DNA from 2 places in the Streptomyces sp. NPDC111606 genome. Region 2 is predicted to be linked to the other one. Evidence: riboswitches for the same ligand, from Rfam matches in the RefSeq annotation. Region 2 holds a riboswitch; the other holds the start of a gene.
The links. A riboswitch is a leader RNA that binds a small molecule or an ion and turns the genes downstream of it on or off. The one in region 2 is predicted to bind glycine.
Positions count from the first base shown of each region.

Region 1: it holds a riboswitch for glycine, as region 2 does, so the genes downstream of both, gcvT (glycine cleavage system aminomethyltransferase GcvT) here and gcvP (aminomethyl-transferring glycine dehydrogenase) in region 2, are expected to answer to the same signal.

Region 1 is NZ_JBVKBY010000011.1:353,979-361,291, reverse strand. Features, by position in the region: gene ACZ7M7_RS34575 (hypothetical protein) at 1-664, shown strand, start outside; gene ACZ7M7_RS34570 (L-serine ammonia-lyase) at 683-2,050, opposite strand; gene glyA (serine hydroxymethyltransferase) at 2,135-3,409, opposite strand; gene gcvH (glycine cleavage system protein GcvH) at 3,426-3,803, opposite strand; gene gcvT (glycine cleavage system aminomethyltransferase GcvT) at 3,925-5,046, opposite strand; glycine riboswitch at 5,085-5,212, opposite strand; glycine riboswitch at 5,213-5,311, opposite strand; gene ACZ7M7_RS34550 (AAA family ATPase) at 5,480-6,154, shown strand; gene ACZ7M7_RS34545 (enhanced serine sensitivity protein SseB) at 6,237-7,028, shown strand; gene ACZ7M7_RS34540 (enhanced serine sensitivity protein SseB C-terminal domain-containing protein) at 7,218-7,313, shown strand, end outside.
Region 2 is NZ_JBVKBY010000005.1:624,003-631,315, reverse strand. Features, by position in the region: gene ACZ7M7_RS21575 (DNA polymerase IV) at 1-954, shown strand, start outside; gene ACZ7M7_RS21570 (PRC-barrel domain-containing protein) at 1,270-1,677, opposite strand; glycine riboswitch at 1,792-1,888, shown strand; gene gcvP (aminomethyl-transferring glycine dehydrogenase) at 2,065-4,950, shown strand; gene ACZ7M7_RS21560 (TOBE domain-containing protein) at 5,016-5,435, opposite strand; gene ACZ7M7_RS21555 (TOBE domain-containing protein) at 5,538-5,933, opposite strand; gene ACZ7M7_RS21550 (DUF1707 SHOCT-like domain-containing protein) at 6,042-6,626, shown strand; gene ACZ7M7_RS21545 (hypothetical protein) at 6,604-7,125, opposite strand; gene ACZ7M7_RS21540 (APC family permease) at 7,228-7,313, opposite strand, start outside.

The sequences.
Region 1 (7,313 bases), on a different contig from region 2:
GATGGCGGACCTGCGCACGCGGTCCGACGAGGTGCTTCTCGGCGAGCTGCGTTCCGGCGAGCTGCCGCGGGACTCGGTGGAACTGCTGCTGAACGAGCTGGGCAGGCCGGACCGTGTCGAGTTGCGGCACCTGGAGGTGCGCCACGAGCTGTGCGCCGAGGTGCTGCGCAAGAACCTGTACTTCACCCCGCAGACGGCGAACGGGGAACACCCGTCGAGGAAGGCCATGACCGACCTCTCGGCCGACCTCTTCACCTGGGCCGTCGCCCCGCTGGCCCGCGACGAACGCTATCTGCGAGATCTGCAGGAACTGCTGTACCGCATGAGCCGGGACCCCCACCCCACCACGGGCAACTGGCTCCGGCAGAGCATCATCGAACCGGCGAACGGCAAGATCCCCGACCTGCCGCCGGTGCTGTGGAGGCAGCTCCTGCGCGACGCCATGAGCCGCAGCGAGGGGCCGCCACCCGCACCCGCCCTGCCCCGCCCCACGACGGTGCCGCTGGCGCCCCCGGCACCCGCGCAGCCGTCCGCCTTCACGCCGGCGCCGCTGACCGTCGCGGCACGGATCTCCGACCTGATGAACAACCCTGGCTGCTTCATCGGCAGCAGCCTCGTCGTGATCGCCGTACTACTGGGGATCGCCCTGATGCTCTTCGTCTAGCTCTCGCTCAGCGCGGGATCAGCACTCGATGATGTTGACCGCCAGCCCGCCCCGGGCCGTCTCCTTGTACTTGACGGACATGTCGGCGCCCGTGTCCTTCATGGTCTTGATGACCTTGTCCAGGGACACCTTGTGCGAGCCGTCGCCGCGCATGGCCATCCGTGCCGCCGTGACGGCCTTCACGGCGGCCATGCCGTTGCGCTCGATGCACGGGATCTGGACGAGGCCGCCGACCGGGTCGCAGGTCAGGCCGAGGTTGTGCTCCATGCCGATCTCGGCGGCGTTCTCGACCTGCTCCGGGGAGCCGCCGAGCACCTCCGCCAGCGCGCCCGCCGCCATCGAGCAGGCCGAGCCGACCTCGCCCTGGCAGCCGACCTCGGCGCCGGAGATGGACGCGTTCTCCTTGAAGAGCATGCCGATCGCGCCGGCGGCCAGCAGAAAGCGGACCACGCCTTCCTCGTCCGCGCCGGGCACGAAGTTGATGTAGTAGTGCAGGACCGCCGGGATGATGCCGGCGGCGCCGTTCGTCGGGGCGGTCACGACCCGGCCGCCCGCCGCGTTCTCCTCGTTCACGGCCATCGCGTAGAGCGTGATCCACTCCATGGCGAGCGCCTTCGGGTCGCCCTCGGAGCGCAGCTTGCGGGCCGTGTTCGCGGCCCGGCGGCGCACCTTCAGGCCGCCCGGCAGGATGCCCTCCCGCGACATCCCCCGCGAGACGCATTCCCGCATCACCTGCCAGATCTCCAGCAGGCCCGTGCGGATCTCCTCCTCCGTGCGCCAGGCCCGCTCGTTCTCCAGCATCAGCGCGGAGATCGACAGACCCGTCTCCTGCGTCAGGCGCAGCAGCTCGTCGCCCGTGCGGAAGGGGTACTTCAGGACCGTGTCGTCCAGCTTGATGCGGTCCGCGCCGACCGCCTCCTCGTCGACGACGAAGCCGCCGCCCACCGAGTAGTACGTCTTGGAGAGCAGCTCCCCGCCGGACGCGTCGTACGCCCACAGCGTCATGCCGTTCGCGTGGTACGGCAGCGTCTTACGGCGGTGCAGGACCAGGTCCTTGTCGAAGGAGAACGGGATGTCGCGCTCACCGAGCAGCCGCAGCCGGCCCTCACTCTTGATCGCCTCCACCCGCTCGTCGGCGCTCTCCACGTCCACCGTGCGCGGCGAGGCGTCCTCCAGGCCGAGCAGCACCGCCTTCGGGGTGCCGTGTCCGTGGCCGGTCGCGCCCAGGGAGCCGTACAGCTCGGACCGTACGGACGCGACGGAGTCCACCAGACCCTCGTTGCGCAGACGGCGGGCGAACATGCGTGCCGCGCGCATCGGGCCGACCGTGTGGGAGCTGGACGGGCCGATGCCGATCGAGAACAGGTCGAAGACCGAGATGGCCACGGGGGACTCCTCAATACGGGGTGGAACAGGGGGGTGGGGTGTCCCGCTCACCTACGAGTGTGCGGGACACCCCACAAAAAGGAACTACTTGTTGAGACCGGGGTACAGCGGGTGCTTGTCCGCGAGCGCCTTGACCCGGGCCTTCAGCGCGTCCGCGTCGTAGGACGGCTTCAGCGCCGCGGCGATCACGTCCGCGACCTCGGCGAAGTCCTCGGCCGTGAAACCGCGGGTCGCCAGCGCCGGCGTACCGATCCGCAGACCCGAGGTCACCATCGGCGGGCGCGGGTCGTTCGGGACGGCGTTGCGGTTGACCGTGATGCCGACCTCGTGGAGGCGGTCCTCGGCCTGCTGGCCGTCCAGCTCCGACTCGCGCAGATCCACGAGGATCAGGTGCACGTCGGTGCCGCCGGACAGCACGTTCACACCGGCCTCGCGGGCGTCGGCGGCGGTCAGACGGTCGGCGAGGATCCGCGCACCCTCGACCGTACGGCGCTGGCGCTCCTTGAAGTCCTCGCTCGCGGCGACCTTGAAGGAGACCGCCTTGGCCGCGATCACGTGCTCCAGGGGACCACCCTGGAAGCCCGGGAAGACGGACGAGTTCAGCTTCTTCGCGAAGTCCTTCTTCGCCAGGATGATGCCGCCGCGCGGGCCGCCCAGCGTCTTGTGCGTCGTGGAGGTGACCACGTCCGCGTGCTCGACCGGGTTCGGGTGCAGGCCCGCCGCGACCAGACCGGCGAAGTGCGCCATGTCGACCCACAGGTACGCCTCGACCTCGTCGGCGATCCGGCGGAACTCGGCGAAGTCCAGCTTCCGCGGGTACGCCGACCAGCCGGCGATGATCACCTTCGGGCGGTGCTCCTTGGCGAGCCGCTCGACCTCGGCCATGTCGACCAGGCCGGTCTCGGTGTCCACGTGGTACGGGACCACCTTGAACTGCTTGCCCGAGAAGTTCAGCCGCATCCCGTGCGTGAGGTGGCCGCCGTGGGCCAGGTCCAGGCCCAGGATGGTGTCGCCGGGCTGGGCCAGCGCGAACAGGGCGGCCTGGTTGGCGGAGGCGCCCGAGTGGGGCTGGACGTTGGCGTACTCGGCGCCGAACAGCTCCTTGACCCGGTCGATGGCGATCTGCTCGGCGACGTCGACGTGCTCGCAGCCGCCGTAGTAGCGGCGGCCCGGGTAGCCCTCGGCGTACTTGTTCGTGGCGACCGAGCCCTGTGCCTCCATGACCGCGACCGGCGCGAAGTTCTCGGAGGCGATCATCTCCAGGGTGGACTGCTGGCGCTCCAGCTCGGCGTCGAGCGCGGCGGCGATCGCCGGGTCGAGCTCGTGCAGGGGCGTGTTCAGAAGCGACTTGTCAGACATAAGGGGGTGTAACTCCTCAGCCGGCGGTGTGGGCGACGTACTCGTCGGCGGAGAGCAGGTCGGCCGGCTCCTCCGTGATGCGTACCTTGAACAGCCAGCCGCCCTCGAAGGGGGCCGAGTTCACGAGCGCCGGGTCGTTCACCACGTCCTCGTTGATCTCGGTGATCTCACCGGTGACCGGGGAGTACAGGTCCGACACGGACTTGGTCGACTCCAGCTCGCCGCAGGTGTCACCCGCGGTCACGGTCGAGCCGACCTCGGGGAGCTGGGCGTAGACGACATCGCCGAGCGCGTTGGCCGCGAACTCGGTGATGCCGACCGTCGAGACGCCGTCCTCGGCGGTCGACAGCCACTCGTGCTCCTTGCTGTAGCGCAGCTGCTGGGGGTTGCTCATGGCCTGAATTCTCCTGTACGCGCGGGAGTGGTGAGGAAGGGGGGACTGCTGGAAACGTGCGTGAGCAGCACAAATGTGCGCAGGCTCACGCAGGGGCCGCTGCCAGTCTCTACTTCTGGAGTTACTTCTGCCGCTTGTAGAAGGGCAGCGCCACGACCTCGTACGGCTCGTGGCTGCCGCGGATGTCCACGCCGACCCCGGCCGTGCCCGGCGCCGAGTGCGCGGCGTCGACGTACGCCATCGCGATGGGCTTGCCCAGCGTGGGGGAGGGCGCACCGGAGGTGACCTCGCCGATCACCTCGCCGCCGGCGACGACCGGGTACCCGGCGCGCGGGACGCGACGCCCCTCGGCGATCAGGCCGACCAGGACGCGCGGCGGGTTCTGCGAGGCACGGTCGGCGGCCTCGGTGAGCGCCTCGCGCCCGACGAAGTCGCCCTCCTTCTCGAACTTCACCACCCGGCCGAGCCCGGCGTCGAAGGGCGTGAGGGAGGTCGACAGCTCGTGGCCGTACAGCGGCATGCCCGCCTCCAGCCGCAGGGTGTCCCGGCAGGACAGACCGCACGGGATCAGGCCGACGCCCTCGCCCGCCTTGGTCAGCGCCTGCCACACCTCGACGGCGTGCTCCGGCTTCACGAACAGCTCGAAGCCGTCCTCGCCGGTGTAGCCGGTGCGGGCGATGAGGGCGGGGACACCGGCGACGGTGCCGGGCAGACCGGCGTAGTACTTCAGGCCGTCCAGGTCGGCGTCCGTGAGCGACTTGAGGATGCCGGAGGACTCCGGACCCTGCACGGCGAGCAGGGCGTACGCGTCCCGGTCGTCACGGACCTCGGCGTCGAAGCCGGTGACCCGCTCGGTCAGCGCGTCCAGCACGACCTGGGCGTTGGAGGCGTTGGCGACGACCATGTACTCGGTCTCGGCGAGCCGGTAGACGATCAGGTCGTCCAGGATGCCGCCGTCGGCCCGGCAGATCATGGTGTAGCGGGCGCGGCCCACGCCGACGGAGGCGATGTTGCCGACCAGGGCGTGGTTCAGGAAGGCCGCCGCGGCGGGGCCGGTGACGGTGATCTCGCCCATGTGGGAGAGGTCGAAGAGGCCGGCCTTGGTGCGCACGGCGTTGTGCTCGTCGCGCTCGGAGCCGTAGCGCAGGGGCATGTCCCAGCCGGCGAAGTCGGTCATCGTCGCACCGAGCGTGCGATGCAGGGCATCGAGCGCGGTGTGACGGAGTTCTTCTGTACTGCTCATCGGACGGTCTTCTCCCAAGGCATGACGGGCGAGGTCGTTCCTCCCCATCTGTCATCGGAACCTGAGAGGTTCGCCATGACCGGCTGAGGGCCGGGTCACGGCTTGCACCTTGGGTGGAGCCCACGCCTCTTCTCGGCGAAGAGGGGGACTCGCTTTTCAGATGTGCCTCGCCCGCGCGGTAACGGGGCCTGAGAGATTCAAGGGAGGGACTTGCTCCTTCGGCGCCCCAGCGATGAACTGCTGGGAACTCTCCCGCGCGGATTCGAACGGCCGGTATGCAGTTGGCGCGGACATCATTGCACGCCCGGCCCGTCTTCGGCAGGCCACGTCTGTAACGGGGTTGTGGCAGTAAGTGAACGAAAATGCGGGAGATCATCCATTACCTTCTCTTTACGCTCAGTGGGGATGGGGAATCCTGAACCGGAGGAGGACGATGACGGTGAAGCGCACCACGGCGTACGCCACGACGTCGGGCGTCGCGCTGCCCAAGCAGCCCGCGGCCCCGGCCGTCGAGGCCCCGGGCACGCGCGTCGCACCGGTGGTCCGTGACCTCCGCGAGCGCTCCGGCCACAGCCCGCACGCACTGCTCTTCGCCCCCGAGGACCTCGTCGTGATCACGGGGCTGCCCGGCAGCGGCAAGTCCACGCTGATGCGGCGGACGGTGACGGGCGCCCGCATCGACTCCCAGGACACCCGGGACCGCTGGGACGCCCGCATGCCCGGCTTCCTGCCCTACGCCTTCTACCGCCCCCTGGTCCGCCTCGCGCACTACGCCGGCCTGCGCCGCGCCGTGCGCTCCGGCGAGGGCGTCGTCGTGCACGACTGCGGCACGCAGGCCTGGGTGCGCGGCTGGCTGGCCCGCGAGGCCCGCCGCCGCGGCGGCACCCTGCACCTGCTGCTGCTCGACGTCGACCCGGACACGGCCCTGGAGGGCCAGCGCGAGCGCGGCCGGGGCGTCTCGCGGTACGCCTTCCTGCGCCACCGCAGGGCCGCGGCCCACCTGCTGCGCTCCGTGGAGAAGGGCCACCTGCCGCCGGGATGCGGCTCGGCGGTGCTGATCGACCGGGATGCGGCGGGCGTACTGCGCCGGATCGGGTTCACGGGCTGACCGGCCGAGGACCTGTACGAGGCGGTCACCCGCTAGCCTTTTGAGCCACAGCAGCGGTTCACAGCAGGCGGTTGAGAAGTAGATGGACATCCCGGCGGAACTCCCCGCGGACTTCCCGGCAGGGGCACACCTCCACTCCCACGGCGGGTGGCCAGGCAACGAACTGGAGGAGGTGCTCTCGGCCTCCCTCGGCCTCCCCTCGGCCGGCGGCCGGATCATCGAGGTGCTGGGCCGCAGCTTCGTCTGGGTGCCCCTGCCCGGCGGCGGCGGCCGGGACACCGGTCCGCTGGACCTGCCCACGGTGGAGATCGAGGGCCAGGCGTACGTGCCGGTCTTCAGCTCCGAGGAACAGTTCCGCCAGGTGGTCGGCTCCCACATGTCGTTCACCATCGCCCCCGCGGTGGAGTTCGCCCGCGGTCTGCCGCCGCAGGTCGGCATCGCCGTCAATCCCGACGGCGTGGTCGGCGTCCCGCTGCCCCCGGCGGCGGTGGCCGAGCTGTGCCGCGTGGGCCGCACCCCGCTGGACGGCCTCACGTCCGGGGGCCGCGTCAAGCTCTACGAGCCCGACTGGCAGGACGACCCGATCGACTTCCTCGCGGTGGCGGCCGCCGAGTTCGCCGAGACCGGCGTGGTCACGACGGCCCGCCGCTGCCTCGCGTCGATCGAGACGGCCACCCCGGTGATGTTCATCGGTGTGGAACTCTCCCTCTGGGAGGGCGACTTGCGCGCCGCCCCCATGGACGCGCTGGCCCGAGCCCTCGGCCGCACCCCGGTCCCGTGGCCGGTCAACCTGGTCCTGCTGGACGTGGCCGAGGACCCGGTGATCGCCTGGATGCGCCGGCAGGTGCGCCCCTTCTACCAGCGGGGCCATTGAACGTTCCCAGGGCGCAGCGCCCCTGAAAGGGGCGCGGGGAACTGCGCGACCAGCCACCACGCACCCGCACTCGCGCAGGCAGAACAAGGCCCGAGGTACTGGGCGCCTAAGCTGTCACCCAATGCGGGGCAACTCTTAGAAGGGGCGGTACTACAGGTGAGCGCGAGCCTCAGCGGCAGCGTCGAGCACATGCTGCGCCAGGTGACGCCCGGGCGCTACGACGCCTACGAGGCCCTCCTGCGCGCGCTCGCGACCCCGTCCTCCGGCCAGGTCTGGATGCTGCTG
Region 2 (7,313 bases):
GCGCCGATGTCGGTGCGGACCTTGCCGGGGGTGGGGCCGGCGACCGGGGATCATCTGCGGCGGGCCGGGATCCACACGGTCGACGAGATCGCCGAGGCGGGCGAGGACGAGCTCGTGCGGCTGCTGGGCAAGGCCCATGGGCATGCCCTGTACGCCATGGCGCTGGCGCTCGACGAGCGTCCCGTGGTGGCCGAGCGGGAGGCCAAGTCGGTGTCCGTCGAGGACACGTACGACGTGGACATCCATGACCGGGTCCGGGTGGGGCTCGAGGTGCAGCGGCTGGCCGATCGTTGTGTGCGACGGTTGCGGGGGGCCGGGTTGTCCGGGCGGACCATCGTGCTGAAGGTACGGCGGTACGACTTCTCGACGCTGACCCGGTCCGAGACGTTGCGGGGGCCGACGGATGATCCGGGTTTGGTGCGGGAGGCTGCGCTGCGGCTGCTGGATTCCGTGGACACGACGGGTGGGGTGCGGCTGCTGGGAGTCGGGGTCAGCGGGCTGGCCGACTACACGCAGGAGGATCTGTTCGCGCAGGTGGCGGGGGAGCGGGGCGAGCACGGCGAAGAGGGCGACCGCGAGGAGCCAATGGCGGAGCGGGAGGCTGCGCTGCCCGTCGAGCGGCGGTGGGTTGCGGGGCACGATGTGCGGCACGTCGAGTACGGGCCCGGGTGGGTGCAGGGGAGTGGGCTGGGGCGGGTGACGGTGCGGTTCGAGACGCCTGAGTCGTCGGAGCCGGGGCGGGTGCGGACGTTTCGGGTTGACGATCCGGGGCTGGAGGCGGCGGAGCCATTGCCGTTGGTGCGGGGGAGACCTGGGGTGTCTGAGGGAGACGGGGGAGACGCGGGAGGTGGGGGAACTGGGCCTGGTGGGGTTTTAGAGGTGGAGGTCGGTCACCTGGGGCGGGAGAGGGGCGGCGGAGGCATGGGAGAGGCACCGCCTGTGGTGCCTGGGTAGGGCGTGGGCGGGCGGAACCGGACGTGCGGTTGGTTCCGGGCGCCCGGCGTTGCGGTTGCAGTATGGGGTGGGTCGCTCGCCCGCGCTTGCGGGATGCCGCTGCGCCCGCCCGTGCCGCTCCAGCGGTACGACTGCCCGCGGCCAGGTGTGTCGTCGGGTGCCGCGTGGGCGGCGCCGCGGGCGTTGCGGTGCGATGGGGTGCGGCTGGGCAAGGGAACTCGGCCGCGCGGAGGTGACAGGTGGGTCAGCTGCGGGCGGGCCGGAGGTGGGCGTGACTGTGGGGGCTGGGGGATGGGCGGTGGAAGGGGGGCGTCTTCAGGAGTGCGGGTGGGATGTGCGGGGGCCGTTGTCGTCCGGGGTTTCGGTGGTTGCCAGGTTGCCGAAGTCTCGGTCGGGGGGTGGGGGTGGGGCGGTTACGTCGAGGCCGTAGTGGTGGTAGAGCTGGAGTTCCTGTTCAGGGGAGAGGTGGCGGCCCACGCCGAAGTCGGGGGCGTCCTTGATGAGGGCGCGGTCGAAGGGGACGTGGAGGCTGCCCTCGACCAGATCGCTGGGCTCGAGGGGGACGAAGGCGTCCCTGGAGAACAGGCCTGTGCGTATCGCCGCCCATTCCGGCACTCCGGTCGCGTCGTCGAGATAGACCTCGTCGATGGTGCCGATCTTGGTGCCGTTGCGGTCGAAGGCCTTGCGGCCGATCAGATTGCGCGGATCGATGTCGGTCTGCACGGGCCCTCCACTTGGTCGCAACTCATCCGTAAGCACTACGAAAGGGCACATTGGTGAGCCCGGCCACTCGAAGGACCGTGCGTTGACCCCGCTGGTAGTCTGGCTAGCGGCTGCTGACCCCGTGCGGGAGAGTCCTCCGGGAACCATCCGGAGGCGCCGAAGGAGCAAATCCTCCCCGGAATCTCTCAGGCACACGTACCGCACGGACGAGGTCACTCTGGAAAGCAGGGCGGGTGTCGATGGCCTCCGCTCTCACCGACGGTGAAAGCCGGGCACCTTGTGGTGACCCGGTGAAGCTCTCAGGTTGAGATGACAGAGGGGGAGGCCGTCCGGGTACCCGCGCCGTGGTGCCCCTCGAAGGTCGTGTCAGACCAGGAGGCCTCCGCAATGACCGCCCATCGCATTCCGCTCTCAGAGCTCGAGCAGGGTATTCCCTTCGAGCAGCGTCATATCGGTCCTGATCATGAAGCTCGGGCCAAGATGCTCGCCCAGGTCGGGTACGGCTCGCTCGACGAGCTCACCGCCGCCGCGGTGCCGGATGTGATCAAGAACGCCGACTCCCTCGAACTGCCGGGCGCGCGTACCGAGGCCGAGGTGCTCGCCGAGCTGCGGTCGCTCGCCGATCGCAACCAGGTGCTGGACTCGATGATCGGGCTCGGCTACTACGGGACCTTCACGCCGCCGGTCATCCTGCGCAATGTCATGGAGAACCCGGCTTGGTACACGGCCTACACGCCGTATCAGCCCGAGATCTCGCAGGGGCGGCTCGAGGCCCTGCTGAACTTCCAGACCATGGTCGCCGACCTCACCGGGCTGCCGACCTCCGGTGCCTCGCTGCTGGACGAGGGGACCGCGGCGGCCGAGGCCATGGCCCTGTCGCTGCGGATGGGCAAGAACAAGAAGGGGCTGTTCCTGGTCGACGCGGATGTGCTTCCGCAGACCATCGCCGTGATCGAGACCCGTGCCGAGCCCACCGGCGTGGAGATCGTCGTCGCCGACCTCAGCGACGGCATTCCGGCCGAGATCGCCGAGCGTGAGATCAACGGCGTGCTGGTGCAGTACCCGGGTGCCTCCGGCGTCGTACGGGACATCAAGCCCGTCATCGAGCAGGCTCATGAGCTCGGCGCCCTCGTCACCGTCGCCGCCGATCTGCTCGCGCTCACGCTGCTGAAGTCCCCCGGTGAGCTCGGGGCGGACATCGCGGTCGGGACGACGCAGCGGTTCGGTGTGCCGATGGGCTTCGGAGGGCCGCACGCCGGCTACATGGCCGTACACGAGAAGTTCGCGCGCAGCCTGCCCGGGCGGCTCGTGGGCGTGTCCGTGGATGTCGATGGGAACAGGGCGTACCGGCTGGCTCTCCAGACGCGTGAGCAGCACATTCGCCGGGAGAAGGCGACCAGCAACATCTGCACGGCGCAGGTGCTGCTCGCCGTGATGGCCGGGATGTACGCCGTTTACCACGGCCCCGACGGGCTGCGCGGTATCGCCCGGCGCACTCACCGGTACGCCGCCATCCTCGCCGCGGGCCTCACCGCCGGTGGGGTCGAGGTCGTGCACGGTTCCTACTTCGACACGCTGACTGTGCGGGTGCCTGCGAAGGCCGCCGAAGTTGTCGCCGCCGCCCGGCAGAGCGGCGTCAACCTGCGCCTCGTCGACGCCGACCACGTGTCCCTCGCCTGCGACGAGACCACCACGCGGGCCCAACTGGGCGCCGTATGGACGGCGTTCGGGGTCGACGCTGACGTCGAGGCGCTGGACGAGGGGGCCGAGGACGGCCTTCCGGGCGGGTTGCTGCGCAGCGACGAGGTCCTCACGCACCCCGTCTTCCACCAGCACCGTTCCGAGACCGCGATGCTGCGCTACCTGCGCAGGCTCGCCGACCGCGACTACGCGCTCGACCGCGGCATGATCCCGCTGGGCTCCTGCACCATGAAGCTCAACGCGACGACCGAGATGGAGCCGGTCACCTGGCCGGAGTTCGGACAGCTGCACCCCTTCGCGCCCGCCGAGCAGGCGCAGGGCTATCTGACACTCATCCGCGAGCTGGAGGAACGTCTCGCCGAGGTCACCGGCTACGACAAGGTGTCGCTGCAGCCCAACGCCGGGTCGCAGGGCGAGCTGGCCGGGCTGCTTGCCGTGCGCGGGTACCACCGGGCCAACGGGGACGAGCAGCGGACCGTCTGTCTGATTCCGTCGTCCGCTCATGGGACCAACGCCGCCAGCGCCGTCATGGCCGGCATGAAGGTCGTCGTCGTGAAGACCGCCGACGACGGTGAGATCGACGTCGAGGATCTGCGGGCGAAGATCGAGAAGCACCGGGACGAGTTGTCCGTGCTGATGATCACGTACCCGTCGACGCACGGGGTGTTCGAGGAGCACGTCGCCGACATCTGCGCTCAGGTGCACGAGGCCGGCGGGCAGGTGTACGTCGACGGCGCCAACCTCAACGCCCTTGTGGGGCTTGCCAAGCCGGGCCACTTCGGTGGCGACGTCTCGCATCTGAACCTGCACAAGACGTTCTGCATTCCGCACGGCGGTGGCGGTCCGGGCGTCGGGCCGGTCGGTGTCCGTGGGCACCTGGCGCCGTATCTGCCGAACCACCCGCTGCAGCCCGCGGCCGGGCCGGAGACGGGCGTCGGCCCGATCTCGGCCGCGCCCTGGGGTTCCGCCGGGATCCTGCCGATCTCGTGGTCGTACGTACGGCTCATGGGCGGCGAGGGGCTCAAGCGGGCCACGCAGGTGGCGGTGCTGTCCGCCAACTACATCGCCAAGCGTCTGGAGCCGCACTACCCGGTGCTCTACACCGGGCCGGGCGGGCTCGTCGCGCACGAGTGCATCATCGATCTGCGGCCGCTGACCAAGGCGACCGGGGTGAGCGTCGACGACGTGGCCAAGCGGCTCATCGACTACGGCTTCCACGCGCCGACGATGTCGTTCCCGGTGGCCGGAACGCTGATGATCGAGCCGACCGAGTCCGAGGACCTGAACGAACTCGACCGGTTCTGCGAGACGATGATCGCCATTCGTGCGGAGATCGAGAAGGTCGGGTCGGGTGAGTGGCCCGCGGACGACAACCCGCTGCGGAACGCTCCGCACACCGCCGGTGCGCTGGGCGGTGAGTGGGAGCACGCGTACAGCCGTGAGGAGGCCGTGTTCCCGGCCGGGGTGTCGGCCGCCGACAAGTACTGGCCGCCGGTGCGCCGGATCGACCAGGCCTTCGGCGACCGGAACCTGGTGTGCTCCTGCCCGCCGATGGACGCGTACGAGGGCTGACGCACCGGCATAGGTGATCGAGGGCTCCGCTCCGGCCGTGTTCGGTCGGGCGGAGCCCTCGTGCGTCACGCGGTCGTGAGTGCCACCTCGGTCGCCTTGACCAGCGCGACGACGGACATTCCGGGGGCCAGGGCAAGGTCGTTGCTGGCGTCCCTGGTGATGGCCGCTGTCAGCACACCGCCCTCCACGGCGATCTTCACCGAGGCCATCGCGCCGCCGGTGGCGATGCCGGTGACCGTGCCGGGGAGCTGGTTGCGGATGGACAGCCCGCTGATCGGTGCGGTGGAGAGGGAGATCTCCGTCGCCTTCACGAGGGCGGTCACGCCGGTTCCCTCGGCCAGGCCGAGGTCCTCGACGGCGTCCAGGGTGATCGCCGCGGTGAGGTCCTGACCGGCGTCGAGGTGGACCTTGACGGTGGCCATGACCTCGCCGGGGGTGATGGCGGTGATCGTGCCGGGGAGTTGGTTGCGGATGCTCAGGCTCATGGAGGGACGCCTCGCAGACGGTGGGAGCGGGAGGGGGAGTGGGTGGGGATTTGTGTGGGTTTGCGGACTCCGGCCCCTACCGTAACGACGTCGAGTGTCCGGTTACGTGCGGTCGATGTGGACGTTCGTCGACTTCACGCGGGCGGTGGCCTCCATGCCGACCTCCAGGCCCAGTTCCTCGACCGCCTCGCGGGTCAGGAGGGAGACCAGTCGGTGCGGGCCGGCCTGGATCTCCACCTGTGCCGCGACGTCGCCGAGTTTGATCGCGGTGACGATGCCGGGGAAGGCATTGCGGGCCGAGGTGTAGGAGGTCTCCTCCTCGTCGCTGCCGGACCTGGCGAGTTCGACGGAGAACGCGGCGAGGTCCTTGCCGTCGATGAGTCGCCGTCCGGTGTCGTCGCGGTGGGTCGCGACGCGGCCGGCGTCCGCCCAGCGGCGCGCGGTGTCGGGGCTCACGCCGAGCAGCCGCGCCGCCTGGCCGATCGTGTAGGACTGCATGCCGGTCACGATAGGGGTCGGACGGGGAACTCGAGGCAGGGGGTTGGCCGTTGGGTATAACGCGATATAGCGTTAGTGGGGTCGGTCGGGTTCGAACGGGGTGAGGTTGTGGCGGCTGAGCTGTCGCGCACGGGGCTGCGGGCCTCGGACGCTGACCGGGACCGTGCGGTGGACGTGCTGAACGCCGCGGCGGGGGACGGTCGGCTGACCATGGAGGAGCTGGACGAGCGGGTGACCGCCGCTCTCTTTGCCCGCACGGTGGGCGAGTTGGCCGAGCTGACGGTGGATCTGCCGACGGCGCCGGGCGGTGCCGAGGTCAAAGACGTCGTCCGGATCGAGCAACAGGGCGGTTCGGCCGTGCGGGGCGGGGGCTGGGTGGTGCCCCGGCGGCTGGAGATCGAGTCGTCCTGGGGCGATGTGACCCTCGACTTCACGCAGGCGGTGACAAGCGACGGGACGCTGCGGATCGACCTGGACATGCGCGGCGGCACACTGAGGCTGGTCACGCGGCCCGGCGTGGTGGTGGACACCGACTCTTTGGCGATCGAGTACGCCAAGGTCAAGACCCGTCCCGTCAGTGATGCCGGTGCACCGGTCGTTCTGCGGATCGAGATCGCCGGGCGAATGCAGTACGGCCGGATAGTGATACGTCCTCCGCGGCGCACGCCGTTCAGAACATCCCAGACGCCCTGAGCACCGCCTGCGCCGTGGCGTCGTCGATCTGGTGACCCAACCGCTCGACCACGTCCGTGCCTTCGAGGAGCGTCCCGCGTTCGAGCGAGCGGCGTACCCCGGTGTCCAACTCGTGCCAGAGCAGCGGGTTGGCGACGAGGATCCGTGGGTCCAGATCCAGGCGGCAGCCGTCCGTGTCGCGCAGCGTCAGCAGAGCGGAGACATGGCCGTGCTGTCGTACGGCCACCAGCGCGTCCGTACGCACCGACTGCCGTCGTAAGAGGCCACGCACCGCCAGCCAGCCCGGGCCCGCGGTCACCCGCTGGGGGAACAGGATCGTGAAGAGCAGGGCGGTCAGGGCCAGCCACAGCAGGGCACGCGACGGTGTCAGCGTCTCCCCGTCCAGGTCGACCAGCAAGGTCATGCCGAGGAAGGCCAGGGCGCAGCCCACGGCGAACCGGGCGCTGCCACGCCAGTGGCGGTCGCCGGTCGGCACCGGGCGAGGTCCGCTTCCCTGCACAGTGCAGACGGTAGGGCTCCGAGGCGCAGGAAAGACCGCCGCTGTCGGTGCTCTGACGCCTTACGGCGCAACCTTGACGCGATCCTGATGCCCGCGGCCGTTTCAGCCGGTGTGCACCCGGGGTCGGCGGTCACGGTCGGGCTCCGCCTCGCGCAGCACCTCGCGCGTGACCGGGGCGACCTCGCCCT